One region of the Spirillospora sp. NPDC047279 genome, then DNA from elsewhere that is predicted to be linked to it. Evidence: predicted binding sites of a transcription regulator. Region 1 holds the regulator's gene; each other region holds the start of a gene.
What was found. Region 1 encodes HrcA, which represses chaperone genes, less so after heat shock. Its sites were predicted from a motif close to TTGGCACTCTCNNNNNGAGAGTGCCAA; they were not measured.

Region 2: the regulator HrcA is predicted to act here: its motif matches at 2,750-2,776, upstream of groES (co-chaperone GroES).
Region 3: the regulator HrcA is predicted to act here: its motif matches at 7,588-7,614, upstream of ABZ810_RS35355 (FmdB family zinc ribbon protein).

Annotation. Positions count from the first base shown of each region.
Region 1 is NZ_JBEYUA010000004.1:600,079-610,463, forward strand. It holds gene ABZ810_RS13380 (MFS transporter) at 1-25, opposite strand, end outside; gene ABZ810_RS13385 (MarR family transcriptional regulator) at 140-1,042, shown strand; gene hemW (radical SAM family heme chaperone HemW) at 1,124-2,338, shown strand; gene ABZ810_RS13395 (DUF4870 domain-containing protein) at 2,351-3,103, opposite strand; gene ABZ810_RS13400 (DUF3097 domain-containing protein) at 3,134-3,955, opposite strand; gene hrcA (heat-inducible transcriptional repressor HrcA) at 4,099-5,112, shown strand; gene dnaJ (molecular chaperone DnaJ) at 5,113-6,246, shown strand; gene ABZ810_RS13415 (16S rRNA (uracil(1498)-N(3))-methyltransferase) at 6,347-7,078, shown strand; gene ABZ810_RS13420 (hypothetical protein) at 7,228-7,902, opposite strand; gene ABZ810_RS13425 (SigE family RNA polymerase sigma factor) at 7,899-8,441, opposite strand; gene ABZ810_RS13430 (histidine triad nucleotide-binding protein) at 8,813-9,157, shown strand; gene ABZ810_RS13435 (PhoH family protein) at 9,299-10,342, shown strand.
Region 2 is NZ_JBEYUA010000021.1:68,682-79,066, reverse strand. It holds gene ABZ810_RS39655 (sigma-70 family RNA polymerase sigma factor) at 1-155, opposite strand, end outside; gene groL (chaperonin GroEL) at 593-2,215, opposite strand; gene groES (co-chaperone GroES) at 2,319-2,630, opposite strand; gene ABZ810_RS39640 (SAM-dependent methyltransferase) at 2,874-4,277, shown strand; gene ABZ810_RS39635 (zf-TFIIB domain-containing protein) at 4,366-4,644, shown strand; gene ABZ810_RS39630 (hypothetical protein) at 4,987-6,486, shown strand; gene ABZ810_RS39625 (aminoglycoside phosphotransferase family protein) at 6,715-7,644, shown strand; gene tsaD (tRNA (adenosine(37)-N6)-threonylcarbamoyltransferase complex transferase subunit TsaD) at 7,706-8,743, opposite strand; gene rimI (ribosomal protein S18-alanine N-acetyltransferase) at 8,740-9,219, opposite strand; gene tsaB (tRNA (adenosine(37)-N6)-threonylcarbamoyltransferase complex dimerization subunit type 1 TsaB) at 9,278-9,964, opposite strand; gene ABZ810_RS39605 (hypothetical protein) at 10,047-10,385, opposite strand, start outside.
Region 3 is NZ_JBEYUA010000016.1:221,074-231,458, reverse strand. It holds gene ABZ810_RS35395 (DeoR/GlpR family DNA-binding transcription regulator) at 1-495, shown strand, start outside; gene ABZ810_RS35390 (MogA/MoaB family molybdenum cofactor biosynthesis protein) at 529-1,032, opposite strand; gene moaC (cyclic pyranopterin monophosphate synthase MoaC) at 1,117-1,605, opposite strand; gene glp (gephyrin-like molybdotransferase Glp) at 1,611-2,834, opposite strand; gene galU (UTP--glucose-1-phosphate uridylyltransferase GalU) at 2,970-3,878, opposite strand; gene ABZ810_RS35370 (5-formyltetrahydrofolate cyclo-ligase) at 4,023-4,580, shown strand; gene ABZ810_RS35365 (NAD(P)-dependent oxidoreductase) at 4,883-5,872, shown strand; gene ABZ810_RS35360 (potassium/proton antiporter) at 6,000-7,490, shown strand; gene ABZ810_RS35355 (FmdB family zinc ribbon protein) at 7,650-8,021, shown strand; gene narJ (nitrate reductase molybdenum cofactor assembly chaperone) at 8,027-8,602, opposite strand; gene ABZ810_RS35345 (MMPL family transporter) at 9,034-10,385, shown strand, end outside.

The DNA.
Region 1 (10,385 bases):
CGAGAGTCCACCACTTGCGGGCCATCACGGCCCCCTTTCAGAGGAGATGCCTCACGCTAAAGTCATCTCTGTTAATCGTCAACCCTCTTAACGATCCATCTACTTATCTATCAAACGGGTTTGCTAACATGTGCGCACCGTGAACACCGATGACCGTCCCGCCGACGACCGCCCGGCCGTTGACCGGCTCGCCGGGTCCGCCCCGCCCGCGCCGGCGATCGCCGACTACGTCGGCTATCTGCTCGCGCGCGCGTTCAAGCGCGCCCGCGGTTGCGCCGAGCAGGCCATGCCGGACGGCCGGATGCCCCGCGAGCTGGGCGCCCTCTCGGTCCTGCACGAACGCGGGCCGGTCTCGCAGCGGGAGCTGGGCGAGCTGCTCGGGGTCAATCGGACGATCATGGTCAAGCTGGTCGACGGCATGGAGGCCGCCGGGCTGGTCCGCCGCGAGCGTGACCCCGGCGACCGGCGCTCGTACCGGATCACGCCGACGGCGGAGTCCGCCGCGACGCTCGACAGGCTGAGGGGCGCCGCCGACCGGGGCGAGGCCGTGCTGGTGGCCAGGCTCACGCGGGCCGAGCACGAGCGGCTCAACGAGCTGCTCGCCGGGCTGCTGCCGCCGTCCGCCGACCCGCCGCGCTCGCTGACCTCGAGCACCGGCTACCTGCTCGCCGCCACCCACTTCCACCTGCGCGACCGGGGCACCGACGCGATGCGCGGGCTGGGCATCGAGCCCCGCGACTTCGGCGTCCTGTCCGCCATCGCCGCCCTCGAGCCGTGCTCGCAGCAGCAGGTGGCGCGGGAGATGGGGGTCAGCGGGCCCGCGATCGTCGGCTCGTTCGACACCCTGCAGGCCGCCGGCCACATCGAGCGCGAGCGCAACCCCGACGACCGGCGCGAGCACGTCCTGCGCTGCACCGCGCGGGGGCGCGACATCCTGGCGCGGGCCCGCGCGATCAACGACGGCATCCACGACGACCTCGCCGGCCGGCTCACCCGGCCCGGCCTGGACGAGCTCCGCGCCCTCCTGACCAAGATCATCTGAGCCCGCCGTCCCGCGGTCACGGCCGGCGCCGCGCCGTCGTGGACGGTCCGAGCAGGGCGCGGGGGAGGGCAGACTTGAGGGGTGCCCGCGACCCTGCCCGACGGCGACCCCGTACCGGCCGACGGAAGCCTGCCCGGCAGCGCCCTGACGGGCCTGGGCGGCCCCGGCCGGCCGTTCGCCTTCTACGTGCACGTGCCGTTCTGCGTGACGCGCTGCGGCTACTGCGACTTCAACACCTACACGGCGACCGAGCTGGGCCCGGGCGCGAGCCGGGAGTCCTACGCCGAGACCGCGATCCGCGAGGTGCGGATGGCGCGGCGCGTGCTCGGCGGCACCGACCTGCCGGTGGAGACCGTGTTCGTGGGCGGCGGCACGCCGACGCTCCTGTCACCCGACGACCTGGGACGCGTCCTGGCGGCGATCGACGCGGAGTTCGGGCTGGCGCCGGGGGCCGAGGTCACCACCGAGGCCAACCCCGAGTCCGTCGACGAGGCCTACCTGGGCAAGCTGCGCGAGGTCGGGTTCACGCGCGTCTCGTTCGGCATGCAGAGCGCGCGCGAGCACGTCCTGGCGGTCCTGGACCGCACGCACACGCCCGGCCGGGTGCCGCAGGTGGTGCGGTGGGCGCGGGAGGCCGGGTTCGAGCACGTCAACCTGGACCTGATCTACGGCACGCCGGGGGAGGGCGACGACGACTGGCGGGCCTCGCTGGAGGCCGCGCTGGCCGCCGGTCCCGACCACGTCTCGGCGTACGCGCTGATCGTCGAGGAGGGCACCCGGCTGGCCGGCCAGGTGCGGCGCGGCGAGCTCGCGACCCCCGACGACGACGCCATGGCCGACCGCTACCTGCTGGCCGACGAGCTGCTGAGCGCGCACGGCCTGCGCTGGTACGAGATCTCCAACTGGGCGGCGGACGACGCGGCGGCCTGCCGCCACAACCTCCTCTACTGGACCGGCGCCGACTGGTGGGGCGTCGGCCCCGGCGCGCACAGCCACGTCGGCGGCACCCGCTGGTGGAACGTCAAGCACCCGGCCGCCTACGCGTCGCGGCTGGCCGAGGGCGTCACGCCCGCGCACGCCCGTGAGATCCTCGACGCCGGCGACCGCGCGATCGAACGGATCATGCTGGAGCTGCGGCTGGCCACGGGCTGCCCGGCCGAGCTGCTGGACGGCACGGCCGTACGCCGCGCGATCGCCGACGGCCTCGTCGAGCCGGAGCCGTACGAGCGCGGCCGCGCCGTCCTCACGCTGCGCGGCCGCCTGCTGGCGGACGCAGTCGTCCGCGACCTCACCTGAGGCCGGCCGCGGCTACTTGATCATCGGCCAGGCCATGAACGCCGGGAAGCGGTAGTACTCGCCGCGGTTGGCCGCGATCGCCGCCATGACCAGGAAGACGATCTGGGCGATGCCCTGCGCGATCAACAGGAAGATCCCGATGATCACGAAGATCAGGATGAAGTTGATGATCAGGTAGACCAGCTGCGTGATCGCGAAGTTGAGGCCCTGCGAGCCGTGATGGCGCAGGAACGGGGACTCGTCCTTCTTCACCAGGAAGACGATCAGCGGGGCGACGAAGCCGAGCAGGAACTGGCCCAGGTGGCACAGCAGCCCCCAGGTCCGGTCGTCGGAGGTCGGTGCCCCGTAGGCGGCCGGCTGCCCGTAGGGCTGCACCTGGCCGCCGTAGCCGTACGCCTGCCCCTGGTCGTAGCCCGGCGTCTGGCCGTAGCCCGGGCCGCCGTAACCCGGCTGCGTCTGCTGCCCGTAGGGCGCCTGCTGGCCATATCCGGGCTGCTGCCCGTAGCCCTGCTGCTGCTCGTACCCCTGCTGGCCGTAGGCCTGCTGCTCGTGACCCTGCTGGCCGTAGCCCGGCTGCCCGTAGCCCGGCTGCCCGTAACCGGACTGGTCCTGCCCGTATCCGGGCGTCTGGTCGTGGCCCGGCTGCTGCTGGTCGGGCTGCTGGCCGTACGCCTGCGGTCCCTGCCCGTAGTCGTGCTGTTGCTGTCCCTGATCCGGTTGCTTCTGCTGTCCGTGGTCCGGCTGCTCCGGAGGCCCGTACGACATCGCCTGCTCCTCAGATGGGGGTGGCCTTGCCTACCGCGGGGGGCTCGTCACAAAGTCGATCAGTTCTTCGACGCGGCCCAGGAGCTCGGGTTCCAGGTCGGTGTAGGTGCCCACCGACCCGAGGATCCGCTTCCATGCCGCGCCCACGTTGTCTCCCCAGCCCAGTGCGGTGAGCACCCCCTCCTTCCAGGGTACGCCGCGCGGCACCTGAGGCCAGTGGTGAATCCCGGCCGCCTCGGGTTTGACGGCCTCCCAGATGTCGATGAACGGATGCCCGGTGATCAGGACGTACGGGGACGAGACCTGGGCGGCGATGCGGCTCTCCTTGGAGCCCTCGACGAGGTGGTCGACCAGGACGCCCAGCCGGCGCTCGGGGCCCGGCTCGAACTCCGCGACGATGGCCGGGAGGTCGTCCACGCCCTCCAGGTACTCCACGACGACGCCCTCGACCCGCAGGTCGTGGCCCCAGATCTTCTCCACCAGCTCGGCGTCGTGCAGGCCCTCGACGTAGATCCGGCTCTCCTTGGCGACCTGCGCGCGCAGCCCCTGGACCGCGATCGAGCCGGAGGCCGACCGGGCGGGCCCCCTCGGCACCGCCGTCGGCCGCACCAGCGTCACCGGCCTGCCGTCGATCAGGAAGCCCGCCTTGGTGAGCGGGAAGACCCGCCGCTTGCCGAAACGGTCCTCGAGGGTCACGCCGAACTTGTCGCAGGAGACGACCGCTCCGCAGAAGCCGCTGCCGGGATCCTCGACCACCAGGTCGATCTCGGCCGGGATCTCGGGGATCTGTCCCTTGCGGGGCCGCCGCCAGTCACCCGCGAGAACGTCGTCGCCATAGTCCTTGCTCTGCACGGATCGGCACTCTAGTGACTGGAGGGCTCGGTGGCACCCTCCTGAGGGCGCCCTCCGGGCCGTACACTTGGCACTCGGAAGTATGGAGTGCCAGTACGGAGGCACTCGGAAGCGGCGACGACGGGGGCGAAGGAGGTGACCAGGTGCTCGACGACCGCAAGCTCGAGGTCCTGCGCGCCATAGTCGAGGACTACGTCTCCACCAATGAGCCGGTCGGTTCCAAGACCCTGGTGGAGAGCCACAACCTCGGCGTGTCCTCGGCGACCATCCGCAACGACATGGCCGTCCTGGAGGAGCAGGGCTACATCGCCCAGCCGCACACCAGCGCCGGGCGCATCCCGACCGACAAGGGCTACCGGCTGTTCGTCGACCGGCTGTCGACGGTCAAGCCGCTCTCGTCGGCCGAGCGCCGCGCCATCGAGACGTTCCTCAACGGCGCCTACGACCTCGACGACGTCGTGACCCGGACCGTCCGCCTGCTGGCCCAGCTGACCCGGCAGGTGGCCGTCGTCCAGTACCCGTCGCTGACCAGGTCGTCGGTCCGGCACGTCGAGCTCGTGCCGGTCGCCTCGCGCCGCCTGCTCCTCGTCCTGATCACCAACACCGGGCGGGTCGAGCAGCGCGTCATCGAGACCTACGGCGAGGTGTCGGAGGAATCGATCGGGCACCTGCGGGCGTTGCTCAACACGTGCCTGGACGGATGCGGGCTCGGCGAGGTGCCGCACGCGGTGGCCGACCTGCCGGAGAAGGTCGCGGCCGACGACCGGCCGATCGCGGCCGCGGTGTTGTCGGTGCTGCTGGAGACGCTCGTCGACCGGCACGAAGAGAAGATCGTCTTCGCGGGGGCGGCCAACCTGGCGGCGGTGGACTTCTCCAAGAGCCTGCGCGACGTCCTGGAGGCTCTGGAAGAACAGGTCGTCCTCATGCGGTTGCTCGGGGAAACCGGTGATTCCTCTACTCTTACGGTGCGCATCGGCACCGAGAACCCCGACGAGGGGCTCCGGTCCACCTCCGTCGTCGCAGCCGACTACGGAGTCGGCGATCAGACGTTGGCCCGGCTGGGAGTGCTCGGGCCGACGCGCATGGACTACCCCAGCACGATGGGAGCGGTACGGGCAGTGGCACGCTACGTCGGACAGATCCTGGCGGGTTCGTAAGTGGCCAACGACTACTACGCGACCCTAGGGGTCCGCCGCGACGCGAGCGCGGACGAGATCAAGAAGGCGTACCGCAGGCTCGCGCGCGAACTGCATCCTGACGTCAACCCGGACCCGGAGACGCAGGAGAAGTTCAAGGAGATCACCCAGGCCTACGAGGTGCTCTCCGACCCCAAGAAGCGCGAGATGTACGACCTGGGCGCCGACCCGTTCGCGCCCGGCGGCGGGGCGGGCGCCGGCGGCTTCGGCGGCGCCGGGTTCCCGTTCAGCGACATCATGGACGCCTTCTTCGGCACCGCGACCTCGCGCGGGCCGCGCAGCCGCGCGCGCCGCGGCCGCAACGCGACGCTCAGGGTCGAGCTCGACCTTCAGGAGACCGCGTTCGGCACCACGCGCGAGCTGTCGATCGACACCGCCGTGGTCTGCACGAGCTGCACGGGCTCGGGCTGCGCGCCCGGCACCCACCCCGACACCTGTGACACCTGTCACGGCCGCGGTGAGGTCCAGCAGGTGCAGCGCTCGTTCCTGGGCCAGGTCATGACGTCCCGCCCGTGCCCGCAGTGCGGCGGCTACGGCAGCGTGATCCGCACGCCGTGCCCGGAGTGCTCGGGCGACGGCCGGGTGCGGACCCGCCGCACGGTCAAGGTCAAGATCCCCGCGGGCGTGGAGAACGGCATCCACATCCAGCTGGCGGGCGAGGGCGAGGTCGGCCCCGGCGGCGGCCCGCCCGGCGACCTGTTCCTGGAGATCGTCGAGAAGCCGCACCAGATCTTCGAGCGGGAGGGCGACGACCTGCACTGCACGGTCGAGATCCCGATGACCGCCGCCGCTCTCGGCACCAACGTCACGATCGAGACGCTCGACGGCGCCGAGGAGGTCGACATCAAGCCGGGCACGCAATCCGGCCAGGTGATCACCCTCTACGGGCGCGGCGTCCGGCACCTCAACGAGAGCGGCCGCGGCGACCTGATGATCCACGTCAACGTGGAGACGCCCAACAAGCTCGACGAGGAGCAGGAGGACCTGCTGCGCCGGCTGGCCGAGCTGCGCGGCGAGGAGCGCCCCCCGGGCAAGTTCGCGCCGGGCCAGCGCGGTGTCTTCTCGCGCCTGCGGGACGTGTTCAACCAGCATTGAAGCGAAGCCGTGCGGGCCTATCACCAGGGCCGTGACGGCGACCTCCCGTCGTGACCGGAGACCCCTCCGGTCGCGGCGGGTTTCGTTCGTGAGGAGGGGCATGAGCCCGCCGGTGTTCCTGGCCGAGCCCGACCGCCTGGAGGGCGCCAGCGTCGTCCTGGACGGCGCCGAGGGCCGTCACGCCGCGACCGTCCGCCGGATCCGCCCCGGCGAGCGGGTCGACCTGACCGACGGCGCCGGCCTGCTCGCCCGGTGCGTGGTCACCGCCGCCGACAAGGTCTCGCTGACCCTGGACGTGCTCACCCGCGAGCACCACCCGCGCCCCGAGCCCCGCCTGGTGGTCGTCCAGGCCCTGCCCAAGGGCGACCGGGGCGAGCTGGCCGTCGAGACGATGACGGAGGTCGGCGTGGACGAGATCGTCCCCTGGCAGGCCGCCCGGTGCGTCACCCAGTGGAAGCCCGAACGCCGCGAGAAGGCCCTGGGCCGCTGGCGTTCCACCGCCCGCGAGGCCGCCAAGCAGGCCCGCCGCCCGTGGCTGCCCGAGGTCGCCGGCCTCGCCTCCACCGAGCGGGTCGCCGAACGCCTCGCGGCCGCCTCCGCCGCCCTCGTCCTGCACGAGGAGGCCGAGGCGCGGCTCAGCACGTTCACGCCCGCCGGGACGGGGGAGATCATCCTCGTGGTCGGGCCGGAGGGCGGCATCAGCGACGAGGAGATGGACCGCTTCACGGCCGCGGGCGGACGCCCGGCGCGGCTGGGCCCGACCGTCCTGCGCACCTCGACGGCCGGAGTCGCCGCCGCGGCCGTCCTGCTGGCGGCCACCTCGCGCTGGTGAGCGGGCGGCCGCCCAGCGCCGCCTGAGAGGCGTCCACGGCCGCCCATAGGGCGATGGCCGGCTGAAGGGCCCGCGGCTGCCTGACGGGCCGCCTCAGCGGGCGGCGGCGCCGTCAAGGGCCGATGACGGCGCCGCCCTGGGAGGTGCGGCTAGGGGGTCTGGCCGGACGAGTCGCTCGTGGACGACTGCTCGGAGGCGGTCTCCGTCGGGGTGACGGTCGGCTCCGGGTCCTGGCTGGTCGGCGGTGTCACCGGAGGCTCCGGCTGTTTGGTCACCGCGGTGGTCGGCGGCGGCGCCGGCGTCGTGCAGGTGACGGCCGGCGGGGTCGCCGGGGAGCTGCCGGGGGACGGCGTCCCCGCGGCGGACGGAGCCGGCGCGGGCTCGCCGGGGGCCTGGCAGGCGATCGTGGAGGACGCGTTCGGGATCGTCGGGGAAGCGGACGGATCCGCGGGACCGTTCTCAGAGGGAGGCGGGGATCCCTGGCTGTGCGAGCCGTTCGACGGCACCTGGCCGTTGGCGCCGGTGCCGGCGGCGCCGTTGTCGTCGCTCGACGAGGGGCCGTTGTGGCCGGCCGGCGACGTGAACAGGTTGACCGTCTGGGGTGCGGACACTCCGATGCCCGCGATGGCGACGGCCGCCCCGACGGCCAGTACGGGGCGAGCCCAACTCGCGGTGAACCAAGCCCATCCGAAGCGCCGTAGGCGGCGCTCCTCGATCCGGGCCCGGATGCGGTCCAGACCGTCGGTGGATGGGGTGACCGTGTCCGCCTCCGCGTTGAGGGCACGGCGCAGGATCTCACCGTGCTCTTCGTGGGGATCGGTCATGAGAATTGCTCCAGGACGTTACGAAGCGCGGCCATGCCGCGCGCCGTATGACTCTTGACGGCGCCTCGACTGATGCCCATGGCGTGGGCGATCTCGGCTTCGGACAGATCGGCGTAGTAGCGCAGGACCAGGGCCTCCCGCTGACGGTTCGGGAGCGTGTGCAGGGCGTCGACGACGGCTGAGCGTTCGAGCTCGCCGATGGCCCCGGCCTCTGCGCTCGGCGCGTCCGGCAGCCCCTTGGGGGCGTACTTCTCCACGACGGCGCGGTGCCGCAACACCGATCGTGACCTGTTGACCACCGACTGACGCAGGTACGAGAGAGCCTTGTCGGGGTCGCGCAGGCGGCGCCATCCGCCGTGCATGGCCACGAAGGCGTCCTGGACGACCTCTTCGGCCGTCCCGGAGTCCCGTACGAGCATCGCGGCCAGACGCACCAGCGAGCGGTAGTTGGCACTGTAGAGGGCGGTCACCGCCTGGTCGGCGTCCCAGGCGACGGCCACGGCCCCGGTAGTGCCCCTGGCCACGAGGGTCTCGGTCACGTCTGTGGGACGCGTACCCTCCTCGTCCGGTTTACGAAAGGGCATCTCTTGTCTTGCCTCGGTCACCTATCCGCCGCCTTTGCCGTCCCCCGGCCACCCGATCGGATGGTCACCTTCGGTACGGCGTGGATGGACGTGCCCGACCGGTCGAGACCTGGTGGCGCAGGGAGCTTCGGCCCGGGGGGAACGCCTGAGTCGCAACTTTAACGAGTCGGCGGCGCCCTGTGGGAGCCGAACGACCGTCAGGTTGATCAGCGAGACCTTACCCCGAGCGGGAGTCCGCAGGCTACGGGCCGAAAACCCTCTGTAGGATCCGCCGGTACCGGCCTCGGTAACATTTTCCGCGGCCGGCGCCGACGGGAGGAGACAGCGTGACGGACTGCCTGTTCTGCAAGATCGTCTCGGGTGACGTGCCCGCGAAGATCGTACGCGAGAGTGACCGGACGGTCGCGTTCCGCGACATCAACCCGCAGGCGCCCACCCACGTCCTGGTGATCCCGCGCGACCACCACCCCAACGTGGCCGCGCTGGCCGCCGCCGACGCCGAGCTGCTGGCCGAGCTGCTGCGGGAGGCCGGGCAGGTGGCCGCCGGCGAGGGCATCGACGGCACCGGCTACCGCGTCGTCTTCAACACCGGGGCCCAGGCGGGCCAGACGGTGTTCCACGTCCACGCCCACGTCCTGGGCGGCCGTGGCCTCAACTGGCCGCCCGGCTGAGCCGTCGAATCGTGCGCCGAGCAGCGGTGACGGCGAGCGTAAATCCAGCGGCGTGATGTCGGGGGTGGCCAGTACCATGGATAGGGACAACCGCTGGACACCCGACAGAAGGCAGGTCGGAGAGGCCGCAAGGCCCGGCTGATGACCCCATCAACTCACGCGGGACGCGACGAGCGATCCCAGATCAAGATCGTGGTGCCGGACGACCATTCCATGGTGAGCCTGCTGGGCTCCCGGGACGAGCTGCTCCACGTGATCGAGCGCGCTTTCCACAGCGACATCCACGTCCGCGGCAACGAGATCACCGTCACGGGTGCCGAGCCCGAGACCGAGCTGGTCTCGCGGCTGTTCGCGGAGCTCATCGACCTGCTCAAGGGCGGCACCCAGCTGACGCCCGACGCGGTCGAGCGCAGCCTGGCCATGCTCCGCAACGAGACGCCCGAGCGCCCGGCCGACGTGCTCACCCTCGACGTGCTGTCCAGCCGGGGCCGCACGATCCGGCCCAAGACGCTCAACCAGAAGCGCTACGTGGACGCGATCGACAAGCACACGGTCGTCTTCGGCATCGGGCCCGCGGGCACCGGCAAGACCTATCTGGCGATGGCCAAGGCGGTCAAGGCGCTGCAGGACAAGAAGGTCAACCGGATCATCCTCACCCGCCCGGCCGTCGAGGCGGGCGAGCGCCTGGGCTTCCTGCCCGGCACGCTCTACGAGAAGATCGACCCTTACCTGCGGCCGCTCTACGACGCCCTGCACGACATGGTCGACCCCGACTCCATCCCGCGCCTGATGGCCGCCGGCACGATCGAGGTCGCCCCTCTGGCGTACATGCGTGGAAGGACGCTCAACGACTCGTTCATCATTCTCGACGAGGCGCAGAACACCTCGCCCGAGCAGATGAAGATGTTCCTGACCCGCCTGGGGTTCGGCTCCAAGGTGGTGGTGACCGGTGACGTCACGCAGGTCGACCTGCCCAACGGGCAGGAGAGCGGCCTCCAGGTCGTCCAGGGCATCCTGGACGGCATCGGCGACATCCACTTCTGCCGCCTCAACAGCCACGACGTCGTGCGCCACAAGCTCGTGACCGACATCGTCGAGGCCTACGGCCGCTTCGACGCGGCCCGGCAGAACGACAAGGAGCGGGTCTCCGACATCAAGCGCGGCCAGTCGCGCAAGCGCCGCTGACCCGAGCCCGGCCCGCGGGGCGCCGCTGATGGCACGCCGAGCT
Region 2 (10,385 bases), on a different contig from region 1:
TACTGCCCGGACACCCGGCCGAGCCGGGCGCGGCAGTAGCGGACGACCATCGGGCGCACCTGCCCGATGAGCATCTCGATGGCCCCCGGATCGCCCTGCACGGCAAGGCTCGTCAGTTCTTTGAGATCGTTTTCGTCGGCTTTCGCCGTACGCAGGACGCGCCACCCGCGTTCGACATCGGGAGCGGTCGGAGGGGCCTTCCCCCCCGAGGGCTCGGTAGCGCGCGCGGTCGTGGTCCCGGCGAAAGCTCCCTCGGTCACGTAGAGCATGATGCCCAGCAGGCTCGGGCCTGTCTCCACTGTCCACGACAACGGAATGGTCACAGTGCGGGGACGACCCCGCCGATATCACGCAACGCGGTCATCCGGTCGCGTGCAGTGTCACAGATATTCCACGGGGCACCCTATTTACCGACAAACAACTCACGAAGCCAGAAACCCCACCGGCAACGTCAAGCCACACAAACGTCGAGGGCCCCCACCCGAACGGTGGGGGCCCTCGTCAGATCGTTCAGCGAACGTGCACGATCGTGCCCGGCCGAGCCGCCCGGCCGGACCCGATCACGCGCGAACGGGCCGGGCCGGCGGCCTGATCAGTGGCCGTGACCGTGGCCGTGACCGCCGCCGGCGCCCTCCTCGGGCTCCTCCGGCTTTTCGACCACGAGCGCCTCGGTCGTGAGCAGCATGCCCGCGATCGACGCGGCGTTGGTGACGGCCGAACGGGTCACCTTGACCGGGTCGATGACGCCCTGGGCGACCAGGTCGCCGTACTCGCCGGTCGCGGCGTTGAAGCCGTGGCCGACCTTGAGCTCCTGCACCTTGGAGACGACGACGTAGCCCTCCTGGCCCGCGTTCTCCGAGATCCAGCGCAGCGGCTCGACCAGCGCGCGGCGCAGGGCCTCGGCACCGGTGGCCTCGTCGCCGGCGAGGCCGAGGGCGTCGAAGCCCTCCTTGGCCACGTGCACCAGCGCGCTGCCGCCGCCGGACACGATGCCCTCCTCGATGGCCGCGCGGGTCGCCGAGATGGCGTCCTCGAGGCGGTGCTTCTTCTCCTTCAGCTCCACCTCGGTGGCCGCGCCGACGCGCAGCACGCAGACGCCGCCGGCCAGCTTGGCCAGGCGCTCCTGCAGCTTCTCGCGGTCCCAGTCGGAGTCGCTGTTCTCGATCTCGACCTTGATCTGGTTGACCCGGGCGTTGATCTCGTCCTGCGAACCCTCACCGTCGACGACCGTGGTCGCGTCCTTGGTGACGGTGATCCGGCGGGCGCGGCCGAGGTCCTCCAGGCCGATGGAGTCGAGCTTGAGGCCGATGGCGTCGCTGACGACCTGGCCACCGGTCAGGGTGGCGATGTCGCCGAGCATGGCCTTGCGGCGGTCGCCGAAGCCGGGGGCCTTGACCGCGACCGAGGTGAACGTGCCGCGGATCTTGTTGGCGACCAGCAGCGCCAGGGCCTCGCCCTCGACGTCCTCGGCGATGACCAGCAGCGGCTTCTTGGTCTGGGCGACCTTCTCCGCCAGCGGCAGGAACTCCTGCACGTTGGAGATCTTGCCGTCCACGATCAGCACGTAGGCGTCGTCGAGGACGGCCTCCATGCGCTCGGGGTCGGTCACCATGTGCGGCGACAGGTAGCCCTTGTCGAACTGCAGGCCCTCGGTGAACTCCAGCTCCAGGCCGAAGGTGTGGGCCTCCTCGACGGTGATGACACCGTCCTTGCCGACCTTCTCGAACGCCTCGGCGATCAGCTCGCCGATCTTGGCGTCCTGCGCGGAGATCGTCGCGACACCGGCGATGTCGCTCTTCTCCTCGACCTCGCGCGCGGTCTTGAGCAGCTGGTCGGAGACATACTGCGCCGCCGCGTCCATGCCCCGCTTGAGGCTCAGCGGCGAGGCGCCGGCGGCCACGTTGCGCAGGCCCTCGCGGACCAGCGCCTGCGCCAGGACGGTCGCGGTGGTGGTGCCGTCACCGGCGATGTCGTTGGTCTTGGTCGCCACCTCCTTGGCGAGCTGGGCCCCGAGGTTCTCGTACGGGTCCTCCAGCTCCACCTCGCGGGCGATGGTGACGCCGTCGTTGGTGATGGTCGGCGCGCCGAACTTCTTGTCGATGACCACGTTGCGGCCGCGCGGGCCGATGGTCACCTTGACGGCGTCCGCGAGAGCGTTGACGCCGCGCTCAAGAGCCCGGCGAGCGTCCTCGTCGAATTCCAGGATCTTCGCCATACGGATAACTCCCTAAACTCCGTGTACGGCAGGCACTGACGCGAGCGCCCCGGACCCACCCCTCGCTCGGGCGGATCCGGGGCGTTGCATCACGTCTCGGTGATTACTTCTCGACGATCGCGAGCACGTCGCGGGCCGAGAGCACGAGGTACTCCTCGTTGTTGTACTTGACCTCGGTGCCCCCGTACTTGCTGTAGAGCACGATGTCGCCGACGCTCACGTCGAGCGGCACGCGCTCGCCCTTGTCGTCGACGCGTCCCGGGCCGACCGCAAGGACGGTGCCCTCCTGGGGCTTCTCCTTGGCGGTGTCGGGAATGACCAGGCCCGACGCGGTGGTGGTCTCGGCCTCGAGCGGCTGGACCACGATGCGGTCCTCAAGCGGCTTGAGAGCAACCTTGGTGGCGGTCGTCACGATCTGACCTCCCCTTCGTGGTGTCCTCGGCCGACCTCGGCGAGGCCGGCCGCACATATGGCAGAAGAGGCGACCCTGGACCGGCCTGTCGTCGCGGGTGCCAGACCGACCTTGTCGCTGTGTTGGCACTCTCAGAGGGAGAGTGCCAGTCATGGAGACTATGCAATGCCCGGTAACCCGTCAACACGAACACGGTCAAGCCCGGCGCCGTCCTCCGGAGTTCATCCCGGCGCTACCGTCCACCTTATGGACCTCGCGGCGTTCTCGGCCCTTCTCACCCCTTCCGGCCAGGCGATACTCGCCGAGGCCTCGGAATCCGACCTGAGCGAGAACGCCCTCCTGGCCACCGCGTCCCGGTTGCGCCGGGACCACCCCGCCGACCTCGTCGCGGCCGCCCTCACCCAGCTGCGCCTGCGGGAACGGGCCCGTGCCAAGTTCGGCGACGACGCCGCCCGCATGTACTTCACGCCCGCGGGCCTCGAACAGTCCACCCGGGCCTCCGTGGCCGCGTACCGCGCCGGCCGCTTCACCGCCCCGGACCGGCACGGGGGCGCCGCGGGTGGAACCGGCCCCGGGGGCGGCGCCGGCGACGGCTCAGATCGCGGCTCAGGTGGCGCGGCGGGGGCCGGGGTCCTGGAGCTGGGGTGCGGGATCGGCGGCGACCTCGTCGCGCGGGGGCGGGCGAGGATCCCGGGCGTGGGCGTGGAGCTCGATCCGCTGACGGCGGCGGTGGCGCGGGCGAACGTCGAGGCGTTCGGGCTGGGCGATCTGGTGTCCGTACGGGAGGGGGACGCGACGCGGCAGGACCCGGGCGGGTACGGGGCGGTGTTCGCCGACCCGGGGCGGCGGACGGGGCGCGGGCGGGTCTTCGACCCCCGCGCCTACCAGCCGCCGCTCGACACCGTGCTGGAGCTGGCCTCACGTGCGCCGGGAGCGTGCGTGAAGGTGGCGCCGGGCATCCCGCACGAGGCGGTCCCGGACGGCGCCGAGGCCGAGTGGATCTCGGTCGGCGGCGAGGTCAAGGAGGCCGCCCTGTGGCTGGGCGACCTCGCGGCCGGCGGTCCCGCGCCCGGCGGCACAAGGGCCCGCGGCGCCGGGGCCGGCGGCACGGGGACTGGCGGCACAGGGACCGGCGGCACGGCGACCGGCGTCCGCCGCCGCGCCACCCTCGTCACCGAGCCGGGCGGCGGCGCGGTGACGCTGACCCCCGAGGCGGGGCTCGGGGAGCCTGACGTGCGGGAGTGGGGGCGCTACCTCTACGAGCCGGACGGCGCCGTGATCCGGGCCCACCTGGTGGCGGAGGTCGCGGCGCGGGTGAACGGTGGCCTGGCGGACCCGCGGATCGCCTACGTCACCTCCGACGACCTGGTCCCGACGCCGTTCGCGGCGGCGTACGAGATCGAGGACGTGCTGGCGTTCTCGGTCAAGCGGCTCAAGGCCGAGCTCCGGCGCCGCGAGGTCGGCGTGCTCACCGTCAAGAAACGGGGCTCGGCGGTGGACGTCGACCGGCTCCGGCGCGATCTCGGTTTCGCCCGCAAGGCGCCGAAGGGCGCCGCGGAGATGACATTGGTGCTGACCCGAGTCGGCACGGCCCCGATCGTGCTCTTGACGCGCCCGGCAGGCCATAGAGCCCTTAATCAATCCCAATGATCTTCACGCGGCCAAGAAACGCCAAGCGGCCACGGGCGACGCGCCACGGCAGGGCAAATCCTGAGCCCTTTCCGGCATTGCGCCGACTATGGTTTGCGACCGACCGGCAAGGTCGCAGGAACGACGCCTCGAAACGGCATCACATGATCGGAAGACGGTGACGCGCCACCCAAAATGCCATGCGGGAATGGTCGGCCACCGGCGCGACGGCATCCTGATCGAGCGGTGCGCGGCCTGCCGGGCGGTCCTGATCGGCGAGTACGGGCTGGTCAAACTGGTGGAGACCCGCGGAAGCGCACCCCCGCGGGCCCTGTCCGGCGACGGGCTCGGCGCACGGCACCATGAGGGACGCCGCCGCCGGAACTAAGCAGATCGCCCGAATCGCCGCACTCGTTATGATCGCCCACTTTCGGTGCCACTCGGGAAAGAAGTGCAATCCACAGAACTCGTAATGTTCCCTGCTCCCTCTTATAAGCACTCTGAAGAAGCACTACAGTTGGGCCTTCACGATTCAATGCCGAGCGCTATTTCATCGCGTCGGCACACGAAGGAGCATCGGGTGGAAACGAATCACAACTTCCTGCAGACGGGGGGTCAACCGGTCTCGGACCGGATGCGGGAGTTGCTCGCCCGTGCGGCGCAGGACCACGTCTATGAACAGCGCTCACAGGGTCAGGTCCTGGATGAGATACGCCAGCGACTGGAAGGCATGGAGTGGCTCCTCCGCGAGGTTCGCGAGCGGGAGCTCAACGGGCTGACGGGGCAGCTCGACAGCGTGCGCGGTCAGGTGGACGAGCTGTCCAGCAAGCCGCCGGAATGGGCCGAGGGTCTTGCCGAGCACATCGAGGCGGTGGGCGAGCGGGTCAAGCCCGTCGCCGAGTTGCCGGCGCTCTGGGCGGACGTCGGCGTCGTCGCCGAGAACGTCGATGAGGGGCTCTCCCGCCTGCAGGCGGTACTGGACTCCGCACAGAACATCACCGACGTCACCCAGCAGGCGTCGCAGCGGATGGAGGAGATGACCAAGCGCCTGGACAAGCTCCAGGGCAGCATGGAGGCGGCCTCCGTCCGGTTCAACCGGCTGGACAAGTCACTGGCCGAGCTGGGGCACCGGGCCGAGAAGCTCGAACACTCGATCAACGGGGTCACCACGCGGGTGGACCAGTCGCTGGCCGAGATGGCCGAGCGGGTGGACCAGGGGCTTGAGGCGGTCAACGGCCGGGTCGAGGGCGTCGGCGGCCGGCTGGACGGGCTGGACGGACGGCTGGACGGGCTCGATGGGCGACTCGAGGGCGTGTCGGGCAAGCTCAACGGGCTGGACGGACGGTTCGAGGGCATCGACGACCGGATCGACGGCGTCAACGACCGCATCGGCCAGTTGCCGGCGACGCTCGAGATCGGCGAGCTGCACCGCAAGCTGGCCGAGCTGACACAGCGGCCGCTGATCGATCACAGCGACCGGTTCGACGCGATGGAGAAGCACCTCGTCGACGCGGTCGACCCGCTGATCGAGGAGCTGCGGGCCCGGCCGGACCGGGACGAGGTCAAGGCGACCATGTCCCAGATCGCCGAGACGGCCTACAGCGACGTCGCCAAGAAGATGGACGAGTTCTCGCGGCGCTTCGAGGACGTGCACGAGGACGTGCGCAACCGCATCGAGGGCATCCACGAAGAGGTCACCAAGAAGGTCGACGGCGCGCTGGAGGAGTTCACCAACCAGGTGGAAATCGTCTCCCGCCGCGTCGAGTCGGTGCACACCGACGTCACCAAGCAGGTCGATTCGGTGCACAACGAGTTCTCGCGGCAGGTCACCGGCGTGCACGACGATGTCACCAAGCGCATCGACGGCATCCACGAGGACGTCACCAAGCAGGTCGACGGCATCCACGTGGATGTCAGCAAGAAGGTCGACGGCATCCACGAGGACGTCTCCCGCAAGGTGGGCGGCGTCCAGGAGGAGTTCGCCAAGCGCGTGGACGGCATGTCGGAAGAGGTCGTCCGCCGCGCCGAGGCCGTCCAGGCGGAGGTCGGCAAGCGGTTCGAGGGCGTTCAGATGGAGGTCGGCAAGAAGGTCGACAACGTCCACGACGACGTCACCAAGCAGGTGACGGCGGTGCACGAGGACGTCCTCAAGCGGCTCTCCACGCTCGAGGAGACCATGTTGGCGCTGGCGGAGGCACTCCTGCGCCCGCGTCGCGAAGGGAAGGACTGAGTTCCGGCGGTGGGGCGCCCGCCCGGGCGCCCCACCGAACGCCGCACCTCACCTCCCGCCGGGCACCTCGCACACCCCCACACCCCCACCCCGACTTCCCCCGCACAAAGCACCCTTCACGAAGACGGAACACGCAGGGCGTCCACTTCCAAGACACGCCTACGACGTGCAATGTGTTACGTTCCGTCTTTGTCAAATCACTCTCAATACCCATCGGAATCCGTTTTCATGGATCTCGTGACCCAGACCACGGCGACCCGCCTTCCGATCGGCGCACCACCCGGCCGCGTCACTCTGCGGTGGGTGGAGGAGTGCCTCGGCAAGGGCGCCCAGGTCCGGATGATCCGCCCGCTGACCGGCGGCGTCTCGCACGCCAACCACGCGCTTCTCGTCGAGAGCCGCGCCGGCAGCGCCCACCGGCTGGTGCTGCGCCGCTGGACGCCGGACGCGCACGGCCGCGGCCCGGACTTCTCGCCCGAACGTGAGATCGCCGCGCTGGCCCTGCTCGCGGGCTCGGAGATCCCGACCCCGGCGCTGGTCGCGGCCGACCCGGCGGGCGCCTACTGCGACGCTCCCGCGCTGCTCATCACCCGGCTGGTCGGTCACCCGCCGCGTCCCGCGCCCGACGACCTCCCCGAATACCTCATCCAGCTGGCCGCGGCGCTGCTGGGCGTGCACTCGCTGAACGGCGCGTCCACGATGCCGCCGTACGTCCCGTTCAACCGGCTCGACCTGCGCACGCCGCCCAAGCACACGACCCGCGACGAGCTGTGGACCCGCGCCTACGAGGTCGCGGCCCGACCCGCGCCCGAGGCGCCGTCCCGGTTCATCCACCGCGACTACCAGCCGGACAACACGTTGTGGTCGTACGGCCGGCTCACCGGTGTGGTCGACTGGTCGGACGCCTCGTCCGGCCCCATCGCGGTCGACATCGCGCAGATGCGGCTCCACCTGCTGCCGCGGTACGGCCTGGCGGTCGCCGACCGGTTCTCGGCGGCGTTCGACCAGGTGTCCGGCGGCTACTCGCACGACCCCTACTGGGACGTCCGGGTGCTGCTCGACCTGCTGCCCGAGGAATCGGGCCGGATCATCCCCGACCCGCACATGCCGCTCATCGAGGACTACCTCGCCGTCCTGCTGTCCCAGCTAGGCGCCTAGCCCCGCACTGCGGTCCGCCGAGCTCGGCTCGGCCGCCGGCTCGGCACGGCTGCGGGCTCGGCTAGACCAGGACGTGCTCGATGGGCAGGCTGGAGTCGGCCGGCAGGTCGAGCTCGGACGGCGCCCGCCCGGACGCGACCAGCTCCGAGCCCAGCGCCGCCACCATGGCGCCGTTGTCGGTGCACAACTTCGGCCGCGGCACCCGGAGCCGGACGCCCGCGGCGTCGCAGCGTTCCTGGGCCAGCGCCCGCAACCGCGAGTTGGCCGCGACGCCGCCGCCGATGAGCAGGTGGTCGACGCCCTGGTCCTTGCAGAGCTTGAGCGCCTTGCGGGTGAGGACGTCGACCACGGCCTCCTGGAACGAGGCGGCCACGTCGGCGACCGGCACCGGCTCGCCCGCGCGTTCCCTGGCCTCCACCCAGCGGGCCACCGCCGTCTTGAGGCCGGAGAACGAGAAGTCGTAGGTGCCGTCGGCGTACTTGCCGCGCGGGAACGCGATCGCCGCCGGGTCCCCGTCGCGGGCCATGCGGTCGATCACCGGGCCCCCCGGGAAGCCGAGGTCGAGCACCCGGGCGACCTTGTCGAACGCCTCGCCCGCCGCGTCGTCCACGGTCGAGCCCAGCGGCCGGACGTCGGCCGCCACGTCGGGCACCAGCAGCAGCGACGAGTGGCCGCCGGAGACCAGCATGGCCACGCACGGCTTGGGCAGCGGACCGTGTTCGAGCTGGTCGACGGCCACGTGCGCGGCCAGGTGGTTGACCCCGTACAGCGGTTTGCCGAGCGACAGCGCGTAGGCCTTGGCCGCCGCGACGCCGACCATCAGCGCGCCGGGCAGGCCCGGGCCGGCGGTCACCGCGAACGCGTCGACGTCCTCGAACGCGACCCCGGCGTCGGCCAGCGCGCGTTCGACCGTCGGGGTCATCGCCTCCAGGTGCGCCCGCGACGCCACCTCGGGCACCACGCCGCCGAACCGGGCGTGCTGCTCGACGCTGGAGGCGATCGAGTCGGCCAGCAGCGTGTGCCCGCGCACGATGCCGACGCCGGTCTCGTCGCAGGACGTCTCGATGCCCAGGACGAGCGGCTCGGAGTCTCGGATCATCGTTTCTCCCCGGTGAAGCCGAAGGTCACGCGGCTCGGGCCGGTGCGCAGCTCCCGCCGCATCACGACGGCGTCCACGCCCGACGGCTGGTAGTAACGCTTGCGGAGGCCGGCCCGCACGAACCCGTACCGCTCGTACAGCCGGATGGCCGGAGGGTTGTCGGCGCGCACCTCCAGGAACACCGCCTCGCTGTGCCGGCGTCCGGCCTCGTCCAGCAACCGCTCCAGCAGGGCCGCGCCGATGCCGGCGCCCCGCCACGCGGCGCTCACCCCGATGGTCTGCACGTCGGCCTGGCCCCCGGCCGCGAAGAGCCCGGCGTAGCCGACGATCTCGCCGTCCCCGCTCTCGGCGATCACGTAGTGGCGGGTGCGCGGCTGGTCGGCGAGCTCACCGGCCAGCATCTCCTCGCTCCACGCGTCCTCGGGGAACAGCTCCCGTTCGAGCACCAGCACGGCCGGCAGGTCCGCCTCGGTCATCTGCCTGTAGAGAACGGACGTCACCGGACCACCTCGCCCGGCACGCCGTCGTCGCGCGTCACTTGGGCGTCACCTTCTTGCGCGGACCGGGCTCCTTGGCGTCGGGCCGGCGCAGGTAGAGCGGCTCGGGCGGCAGCAGCTCGGGGCCCTTGCCGCCCGACAGCCGGGTGACCGCCAGCTCGGCCAGCGCGGTCGCGGCCGGCAGCAGCGGCGTCGGGTCCTGGCCGGGCGTGCCGAGGACGTCCTCGTAGAGGGCCGCGCCCTCGCCGACGACGGGCAGGTCGTCCGGGCCCTCGCCGCGGACGTCGGCGGCCGGGCCCACGGCGGGCTCGGTCACCCGCGCCCCCGCCGACGCGTACCGGGCCCAGTAGACCTCCTTGCGCCGGGCGTCGGTGGCCACCGCGAAGGGCGTCATCCGGCCCGACGCCCAGGCGATCACGTCCAGCGTGCACACGCCGTGCACCGGGACGCGCAGCGCCTCGCCCATGGACCGCGCGGTGACCAGGCCGACGCGCAGCCCGGTGTAGGGGCCGGGGCCGACGCCCACGGCGATCGCGCTGAGGTCCTGGGCGGTCGCCCCCGCCTCGGCCAGCACCGCGGCGATCGACGGCGTCAGCAGCTCGGTGTGCCGGCGCGGGTCGATCGCCTCCTTCGCGGCCCGGCCGCGGATGCCGAGGCCCGGAGACCACTCGTACAACGCGACGGTGACCGCTGCGGTGGCGGTGTCGAAAGCCAAGACCAGCACGTTGCGAGTTTATTGGCTGCGCCCGATTGCTCGAGCGCGTTCGGCGCCCCACCCCCGGAAGGGCCGGGCCCCGGGAGGCGGCTCAGCCCTGGTTGAGGCCGTTGACCACGGCCTTGGCCGCGTCGACGGCGCCGTTCATCGCCGGGTCGCCGCCCAGCGGGGAGCCGTCGTTGCCGCCCGAGTAGTGGATGGTCACCAGGACGTTGCCCAGCCGGACGTTGGCGATGGCCTCGCCCGAGCCCTGGCCCTTGTCGACGCTGTAGACGACGTAGCCGTCGTCGCCGACGCCGGACAGCGCCCGCTTGTCGGTCAGCTCCTGCCCCGCGAGCAGGGCCTTGCCGGACTCGTCCGCCTTGCGTTCGCCGTCGAACGAGGCGCGCGCGGCGTCGGTCGGGCTCTTGTCGCCGCTCGCCTCGATCGC
Region 3 (10,385 bases), on a different contig from region 1:
AACGGCGGCACCACGACGTCCGAGGTCGCCCGGGCCCTCGCCACCCGCGCCGACCTGCACGCCGACGGCACCGCGCCCGGCGTCACGATCGTGACGAACGCGCTCAACATCGGCAACGAGCTCGCCGTCCGCCCGCACGTCAAGATCGTCCTCACCGGGGGCGTGCCGCGGCCGCAGTCGTACGAGCTGACCGGCCCGCTGGCCACCGGGATCTTCGACCACGTGACGCTGGACGTGGCCATCCTCGGCGTGTACGGCATCGCCGTCGACCACGGCGCCACCTGCCACAACGAGGGCGAGGCCGACATCAACCGGATCATGGCCGAACGCGCCGAGCGCATCGTGATCGTCGCCGACGGTTCCAAGGTCGGCCGCCGCGCGTTCGCCAAGATCTGCGATACCGCCAGGATCGACGTCCTGGTCACCGACAGCACCGTCCCCCAGCCCGCCGTCGACGCGTTCACCGAGGCCGGCATCGAGGTCATCCGCACCTGACCTCGCCCGCCCAGCGCCGTGGCGGACGTTTGGTCAGGTGCCGGGGGGCTCCGGGTGGTCGGGGCGGGGGTGGTCACCGCCGGCGATCTGGTCGATGGCGTGGTGGAGCACCGGGCCCAGGACGGCGATGCCGTCGCGGACTCCGCCGGTGGAGCCGGGAAGGTTGACGATGAGCGTGCGGCCCGCGACCCCCGCGAGTCCGCGCGAAAGGATCGCGGTGGGCACGGCGTCGCGGTTCTGCGAACGGATGGTCTCGGCGATGCCCGGCACCTCGCGTTCGATCACCAGGCGGGTCATCTCCGGCGTCAGGTCCATCGGGGTCAGGCCGGTGCCGCCGGTGGTGACGACCAGGTCGTACTCCGCCTCCACGGCCTCGCGGAGCACCTCGGCGACCGGATCGCCGTCCGGGATGACCACGGGCCCGTCCACCTGGCAGCCGAGTTCCTGGAGGAGCTCGACCAGGACCGGGCCCGACCTGTCGGCGTACACCCCGGCCGCCGCCCGGTTCGAGACGGTGACGGCCATCGCGCGGATCATCGTTCGGCTCCTCGATCGTCCTCGGCCGTGCGCGGCGTCGCGGCGGCCTGGCGTTCCGGGCGGGGGTTCAGGCGGTGAACGCCGTCAGGAGTCGGCGCGGCGGTAGGTGCCCGACCTGCCGCCGGTCTTCTCCTCGATCCGGACGTCGGTGATGACCGCGGCCTTGTCGATCGCCTTGACCATGTCGATGAGCGCCAGGCCGGCGACGGTGACCGACGTCAGCGCCTCCATCTCGACGCCCGTGCGGTCGGCGGTACGGACGGTCGCGCGGATGGCGACGCCGCCGTCCTCGACGGTCAGCTCGACCGCGACGCCGTGCAGCGCGATCGGGTGGCACAACGGCACCAGGTCGGGGGTGCGCTTGGCGCCCATGATCCCGGCGATCCGCGCGACCGACAGGGCGTCGCCCTTGGGCACGTCGCCGGAACGCAGCGCGCCGACGCACTCGGGTGACAGCCGGACGAAGCCGGTGGCGGTCGCGGTACGGGCCGACACGTTCTTGGCCGAGACGTCGACCATGCGCGCCGCGCCCGACGCGTCCAGATGCGTGAAACCGGTGAACTCCGAACCCATGGCGCTCATGACGGCAACCTCAAGACCTCGACATGCGAACCGGCGGGCAGGTCCACGGCGTCCTCGGCCAGCGCGATGAGCGCGTTCGCCGAAGACAGCGAGCCCAGCTGGTGGGACCCCTGGCCCTCCGCCGGAGTGACGGTATAACTGTGCCGCATCGGGGTGTCACGGTTGAACGTGAGCCTCCCCCGCACGAAATGCCGGAGCCCCTGAGGGGACCGGACGTCCTCGGCGAGCAGGGCCGTGACGGTGGGCAGCGGCTCCGGCGGCAGGCCCTGCATGGCGCGCAGCGCGGGCCGGACGAACACCTGGAACGAGACGTACGCGCTGACCGGGTTGCCGGGCAGCGTGAAGATGGGCGTGCCCTCCAGGAGGCCGAAACCCTGGGGCTTGCCCGGCCGCATCGCGACCTTGTGGAACTCCACGGTGCCGACCCCCGTCAGCACCTCCTTGACCACGTCCCGCGCGCCCATCGAGACCCCGCCGGACGTGACGAGCGCGTCGGCGCGCATGAGCTGGTCTTCGAGCGTCTCCAGCACCGCGCGCGGGTCGTCCTCGACCATCGTCTGCCGGTAGCCGACCCCGCCCGCCTCGACCACCGCGGCGGTGAGCATGAAGCTGTTGGAGTCCCAGATCTGCCCGGGCGCCAGATCGGTGCCGGGTTCGCGCAGCTCGCTGCCGGTGGAGAGCACGACGACGCGCGGCTTGGGCCGTACGGGCACGCGGGCCTTGCCGACCGCGGCGAGCATGCCGAGCTGGGTCGCGCCGAGCCGGACGTCGGGCCCGACGACGATCTGCCCGGCGACCACGTCCTCCCCGGCACGCCGGATGTAGTGGCCGGACGGCGCCGGGCGGCTGATCCGGACCGTGGCCGCGCCGCCGTCGGTCCATTCGACCGGGATGACCGCGTCGGCGCCCGCGGGCATCGGCGCGCCGGTCATGATGCGCGCGACCAGTCCCGGCCGGATCGCGCTCACGCCGGAGTCGCCCGCCGCGATGTCACCGATGACGGGCAGCACGGCCGGGTCGTTCTCGGAGGCGCCCGCGACGTCCTCGGCCACCACCGCGTACCCGTCCATCGCGGAGTTGTCGAACGGCGGCAGCGCCACCGGCGCCGCCACCGGCTCGGCCAGCACGCCGCCCGCCGCCTCCAGCAACGCCAGGTCCAGCGGCGCCAGCACCGGCACGTTCGCCAGGATGTCCGTCAGATGCTCGTCGACCGTCCTCATGCCGTCCTCCCCCGAGCCGGCCGCCCGGCCCATCGCCGTCACGCACGCCCACGACCCCGCGCACCTCGCCCGGGCCGCACCTCTCGCGGGCCGTGCCTGCGCGGGTCGTGCCTGCCCGGGTCGTGCCTGCGCGGGCTACGTGCCTTCGTTCTGGCGGACGAACTCGCGCAGCCAGGGCATGAACTCGGACGCCAGGTCCTCGCGTTCGGAGGCGAACTGCACGACCGTGCGCAGGTACTCCAGCTTGTTGCCGGTGTCGTAGCGGCGGCCGCGGAACTTCACGCCGTAGACGCCTCCGCCCTGCTCGGCGGGCATGTCGGCGAGCGTGCGCAGCGCGTCGGTCAGCTGGATCTCGCCGCCGCGGCCGGGCGGGGTCTTCTCCAGGACGTCGAACACCGCCGGGTCGCAGACGTACCGGCCGATGATGATCCAGTTGCTCGGGGCCTCCTCGACCGACGGCTTCTCGACGAGGTCGGTGATGCGGACGACGTCGGACTCGTCGGTCGCCTCGATGGCCGCGCAGCCGTACGCCGACACCTGGTCGGGCTCGACCTCCATCAGCGCCACGACGCTGCCGCCGTGCTTCTGCCGCACCTCGATCATCCGGGTGAGCAGCTGGTCGCGGGCGTCGATCATGTCGTCGCCGAGCAGCACCGCGAACGGCTCGTCGCCCACGTGCTGGCGGGCGCAGTGCACCGCGTGCCCGAGGCCGCGCGGCTCGCCCTGCCGGACGTAGTGCATGATCGCCAGGTCGCTGGACTCGCGCACGGCGGCCAGGCGGTCGTCGTCGCCCTTGGCGCGCAGGGCGTCCTCCAGTTCGTACGCCCGGTCGAAGTGGTCCTCGATGGACCGCTTGCTGCGCCCAGTGATCATCAGAACGTCGGTGAGGCCGGCCGCGACCGCCTCCTCGACGACGTACTGGATCGCAGGTTTGTCGACGATGGGCAGCATTTCCTTGGGGGTCGCCTTGGTGGCGGGCAAGAATCGGGTACCGAGACCGGCCGCCGGGACGACAGCCTTGAGTACAGGTGCGAAGTCGGCCATGCAGAGACCCTAGCCACCGAGAGCGAGCAAAACGTGCACCACCCTGAGAGGGAGGCTGAAATCTCCATAAGAAACTCGGCGAAACCCGCCGGTGACCGGTCAGGGCCCGAGAACGGCGGCGACGTACGTGACGCCAAACGCGAGTTGAGGCGGTCGTCGCTCGAAGCGCGAGCACAAATGCCGGAGGACGAACGCGCCGCCGCGGCCCGTTCCATGCGTGATGCCCTGTTTTCCGTTCCCGAACTGGAAATGGGCGGAACGATCGCCGCGTACGTCTCGTTCGGCACCGAGCCGGACACCCGCGCGCTGGTCTTCGGATTGTGGAAGCGCGGCGGGTACGTGCTGCTGCCCAAGCTGCTGCCGGACGGTGATCTCGACTGGGCGTCCTACGAGGGCCCGGACTCGCTCGTCCCGGGGCCGAGGGGCCTGATGGAGCCGAGCGAGCCGCCGCGCGGGCCGGCGGCGGTGGCCAGCGCGGACGTGGTCCTGGTCCCGGCGCTGGCGATCGACCGCGGCACCGGGCTGCGGCTGGGCCGCGGCGGCGGTTCCTACGACCGCGCGCTGGCCAGGGTGGGCCCGGCGATCCTCACGGTCGGGCTGGTGTACGACGCGGAACTGGTGGACGCGGTGCCGGGCGAGCCGCACGACCAGCGGGTGCGCGCCGCCGTCACCCCGGGCGGGGGCCTCCTCCGCTTCTCCTGACCCGCCACGCGGTCTCCCCTGACCGGCTGCTCAGGGCCCGGTCGGCTTCCCCAGGGCTGCCGCGCAGCTTCTCCAGGGCTGCCGCGCAGCTTCTCCAGGGCTGCCGCGCAGCTTCTCCAGGGCTGCCGCGCAGCTTCTCCTGGGCGGCGGCTCGGCCTCCCCTGGCGGCCGATACCCCACCTGGGCGGCTGCTCCCGGCGGGCCGGTCGGCAATACGCTGGGCCAGGACATGATCGCGACTGACCCCGGGCCGCCCGCCCGGTGGCGGCCGCGTGCTGGACACAGGACGCTGGAGGTTCGAGATGGCGGCTCCGTGGCGGATCCTCTCCCTGCCCCCGCTGGACGAAAGCCTGGTGCGCGGGCTGTTCGCGGGGCTGGGCGATCAGGCGGAGATCACGTTCCCGGCGTCGCGCGACCGGGACGGGCTTCTCGCCGCCCTGCCGGACGCCGAACTGGTCATCGGTGACTTCACCGGGCGGCTGGCGCTGGACGCCGACGCCGTGGCCGCCGCGCCGAAGCTCGCCTTCGTCCAGCAGCCGTCGGTCGGCACCGACAGCCTCGACCTGGACGCGCTGGCCGCCGCCGGGGTGCCGGTCGCGAACGCCGCCGGGTTCAACGCCCGGGCCGTCGCCGAGTGGGCGGTCGGCGCCGCGTTCGCCCTCTGCCGCAACCTCGTCTGGGGCGACCGGCAGGTCCGCGAGGGCAAGTGGCCGCAGATGGAGCAGCTGTCCCGGAGCCCGCGGGAGATCCACACGCAGCGTGTCGGGATCGTGGGGTACGGGCCGATCGGCGAGGAGGCGGCCCGGCTCTTCGGCATCCTCGGCTGCCCGGTGTCGTACTGGTCGCGCCGGCGCCGCCCGGAGGCCGCCGCCACCTACCGCGAGTTCGACGACCTGCTGGCCACGTCCGACATCCTGGTGATCGCGATCCCGCTCACCGCCGAGACCACCGGCCTGCTGAACGCGGCGAAGCTGGCGCTGCTGCCGCCGAACGCGCTGCTGGTGAACGTGGGGCGCGGCGGGATCGCGCCGGACGCCGACGTCCTCGCGGCGCTCGAGTCGGGCACGCTGGCCGGGGCCGCCCTCGACGTCTTCGAGCAGGAGCCGCCGCCCGCCGACCATCCGCTCCGCACGCACGAGAACGTCCTGGTCTCGCCGCACACGGCGGGCGGCAGCAACCAGTCCCAGATCAAGCTGGTGACGATGGTCCAGGAGAACGTGACGGCGGCGGTCTCGGGCCGTCCGGTGGCGAACGTGGTGAACGGCATCGATCCGCAGGTCAGGCGCCGCTGAGGCCGTCCGTCCCGGAAGTCCGCGCGGCACTGACGCAGGGGCATCGGTCAGTCGCAAATAGGTGATCCGTATACGAATCTGTAGGATCACTTAACGATCAGGCTTCCACGACCCCGAAGGGTGGGATGTGCATCTCGACGTCTGGCTACTCCTCGGGGCCTCACTCATACTCTGTGCAATCGTCGCGGTGCGCCTCTCGCATCAGGCGGGCCTGCCGAGCCTCCTGGCCTATATGGGCATCGGCCTGTTCATCGGCGAGTCCGGCCCGTTCCACATCCAGTTCGACAACGCCTACCTCGCCGAGACGCTCGGACTCGCCGCCCTCGTCCTGATCCTCGCCGAGGGCGGCATCACCACCAACTGGCGGCACGTCCGCCCGGCGGTGCCCGCCGCGCTCGCGGTGTCCACGATCGGCACGCTGATCAGCATCGTGGTGGTCGCGGTCGCCGCCAACTGGCTGATCGGGCTCGACTGGCAGCTGGCGTTCCTGCTGGCCGCCGTCCTGGCGCCGACCGACGCCGCCGCCGTGTTCTCGGTGTTGCGGCGGCTGCCCCTGCCCTCCCGGCTGAGCGGGCTGCTGGAGGCCGAGTCCGGGTTCAACGACGCCCCGGTCGTCATCCTCGTCGTCGCGCTCAGCGCCACCACGCACGGCGAGATGCCCAACCTGGCCGAGCTCGCCGCGATCATGGTCTACGAGCTGGCGGCGGGCGCGGTGGTCGGCCTGGCGATCGGCTGGCTCGGCGCGTACGCGCTGCGCCGGGTGGCGCTGCCCGCGTCCGGCCTCTACCCGATCGCGGTCCTGTCGCTGGCGGTCGGCTCGTACGGCGCCGCGGCGCTGCTGCACGCGAGCGGCTTCCTCGCCGTGTACGTGAGCGCCCTGATGCTGGGGAACGCGCGGTTGCCGCACCGGCCCGCCACCCGCGGATTCGCCGAGGGCATCGCCTGGCTGGCCCAGATCGGGCTGTTCGTGATGCTGGGCCTGCTGGCGTCCCCCAGCGAGCTGCCCCGGCAGATCGTGCCCGCCCTGGTGATCGGCTTCGTGCTGCTGCTGATCGCCCGCCCGGTGTCGGTGGTCCTGTCGACGATCCCGTTCCGGCTGTCCTGGGGGGAGAAGATCTTCGCCTCCTGGGCGGGGCTGCGCGGCGCGGTGCCGATCGTCCTCGCCACGATCCCCATGGTCGAGCAGGTGTCGGGGGCCGGTCGGCTCTTCTCGATCGTCTTCAACATCGTGGTCGTCTTCACCCTCCTCCAGGGCCCGACGTTGCCGCTGGTCGCGCGCTGGTGCCGGCTGCGCAGCGACGAGCAGGCCCGCGAACTGGACGTGGAGGCCGCCCCGCTGGAGGAGCTCCACGCCGACCTCCTGGAGATCAGGGTCCCGGCCGACTCCCGGCTCAACGGCGTCGAGATCTTCGAGCTCCGCCTGCCGGTCGGGGCGTCGATCACCCTGGTCGTCCGGGACGGCAGCAGCTTCGTCCCCGAGTCGACCACGGCGCTCCGCGCCGGCGACACCCTCCTGGTCGTCACGACCGCCGAGGTCCGCGAAGCCGCCGAACGCCGCCTCCGCGCCGTCAGCCGCCGAGGCAAGCTGGCCGGCTGGTTCGGCGAGACCGGCACCTGACGCCGCTCCGGGACGTGGCCTGGTGGCCCTACCCGGTCACGCGGGCGGGGCTCGGAAATACGCCCAGGGCGAATCGTGTTCCAGTGACGGGTACCATTTAGCAGTCGTTCTACAGGAGTGCCAGTCCCGGCACCGGGGCTGTGTCAGCGAGGAGGAACCGTGCCGACGTATCAGTACGTTTGCACCGAGTGCGGCGAACCTCTCGAGGTCGTTCAGAAGTTCAGCGACGACGCGCTGACCGAGTGCCCCACCTGCACCGGCAAGCTGCGCAAGGTCTTCTCCGCGGCGGGCATCATCTTCAAGGGCAGCGGCTTCTACCGCACCGACAGCCGCGGCTCGAGCAAGTCGTCGTCCACGGTCGGCGCGGGCAACGGCGCCGCCTCGTCCAACGGCGGATCCGGCGACAAGTCGGACTCGACGACGTCGTCCTCGTCGTCCTCGCCGTCTTCCTCCTCTTCGTCGGACTCCTCCGGCGGCGGGAGCGGCTCCTCGTCGTCGTCCGGCGGCGGGTCGAGCACCAAGGTCGCCTGAGCCGTCTAAGCCGACGAGCCCCAGGTCTCGAGGGTCATGGCCAAATCTCCGCCGGCCGGCGGGGTGTGGTCATGACCCTTTTCGGCGTTCCCGCGCGGCTCCGGCAGTGTGGCGCAGACGGCCTCCACCAGCGCGGCGTACGGCGTGCACTGGGCGACCAGGCCCGACCGCACGCGTTCCAGTGCGGCACGGTGCTCCAGTAGCAGCCATTCGTCGGCGCAGTGGGCCGCGAACTCCAGGACGACCGGCAGGAAGTCGGGCTCCTCACCCTCCCCCTGGCCCCATTCGGCCGCGCGGTAGAGATCGGCGAGCCGGGTGCGGGCCGCGAGCCGGTGCTCGGCGTCGAGCCCGGAGTGGTACGTCAGGTGGAGGCTCGTGCAGCGCCGCATCTCCATGTACTGCACCCCGAGGCGTACGGGCGTCGTCCCCTCGGCGTGGTCGAGGAAACCGGCGAGCGGGCGGGCCGCCGGACTCGGCGACAACTCCTCCACCACCGCGCGCAGCATCGGCCGGCGGTTGTAGAACCGCTGGTCAGGATAGGTGAGCAACAAAGCGGCAGCCCGCCACACCACGATGTCCACTTCTCCCCCGAACGCCGAAGTGACCGCGTGAGGTGATCGTTCCCGCCCGGGTGGGACGCTAAGCGGACGTAGCGCCACGTTCTTCCCGCCGCGGCTCTCCGACCAGGCGGCATGTTCGCTCCCCTCCTCACGGCCGAGCCGCGAGCGCCCTTCTACGCCACGGGGCGTAGCCGCGTGCGAGGAGTTCACTCGGAAGATGTAGCCGCGGTCACCACTCGAGCCCGACGCGCTCGCACCTCTCGCGCGGCGAACATCAGAGCATGCACGAAACCGGCCCGCGCCCCATCTCGAGCACCGCCCGCTCCACCTCCGCCCATGGGCTGGACCGGTTTCGAGATAGTACTTGACAACTCTCTAATCGAGAGACAACCTGAACCAGACACGACATATCTCGAAGTTTTCCACGATTGACGAAGACCTGGGAGAAGACCATGAGCGCACCGGGCCAGAGCCACGCTCCCCCCAAGGGACGGGCCTACCGATTGGCCGGCGTGATCGCCGGTAGACGTACCAAATGGGCGGTGCTCGCCCTCTGGATCGTGGCGCTCGCCGCGCTCGGCCCGCTGGCAGGCAAGCTCGGCGACGTCGAGAAGAACGACGCGGCCAGCTGGCTGCCCAAGAGCGCCGAGTCGACCCAGGTCGTCAAGCTCCAGGAGCAGTTCCGCGCGGACGAGACGATGCTCGCCGTCGTCGTCTACGAACGTTCCGGCGGCGCCGTCACCGCGGCCGACCAGGCCAAGGCCAAGGCGGACGCGGCGGCGTTCGGCAAGCTGCCCGGCGCGCAGGAGGTGCAGGGGCCGTTCACGTCCAAGGACGGCAAGGCGCTCCAGACTCTCGTGCCGCTGACGGACGAGGACGTCACCAAGGCCGTCGACGACGCTCGCGACCTGTCCAAGCGGGGCCCGCCCGGCCTGAACGCGCACGTCACCGGCCCCGCGGGCGGCGGCGCCGACATGTTCAAGGTCTTCGAGACGATCGACGGCTTCCTGCTGATGGCCGCCGGCATCGTCGTCATCGTCCTGCTGCTGATCATTTACCGCAGTCCCGTTCTCTGGTTCGTCCCCGTCCTCAGCGCCGTCTTCGCGCTCGGCCTGGCGCAGGCCGTCGTCTACCTGCTCGCCAAGAGCGGCGGCGTCACCGTGAACGGGCAGAGCGCCGGCATCCTCACCGTCCTGGTCTTCGGCGTCGCCACCGACTACGCGCTGCTGCTGGTGGCCCGCTACCGCGAAGAGCTGCACCGCCACGAGGACCGCCACGAGGCCATGGCGTACGCGCTGCACCGCGCCGGCCCGGCCATCATCGCCTCCGCCGCCACCGTCGCGGTCGGCCTGCTGTGCCTCCTGGTCGCCGACATGAACTCCACCAAGGGCATGGGCCCGGTCGCCGCGGCCGGCGTCCTCACCGCCCTGGCCTCCATGACCACCCTGCTGCCCGCCCTCCTCGTCATCTTCGGCCGCTGGATCTTCTGGCCGAAGCGCCCGCACTTCGAGGCCAAGTACCTCGACCCCGACGCGTACGACAAGGAGCACGGGATCTGGAGCCGGGTGGCCCGGCTCGTCAGCTCGCACCCCCGCGCCATCTGGGCCCTCACCTCGGTCGGCCTGGTCGCGATGACGTTCGGCCTCACCTCGCTGAAGGCCGACGGCCTCTCGGACGCGGGCCAGTTCGTCGACAAGCCCGACTCGATCGTCGGCGCCGAGGCCGTCGCCCGGCACTTCCCCGCCGGCTCCGGCGCCCCCGCCGTCGTGATCGCCAACGCGTCCGCGTCCGACGAGATCGCCCG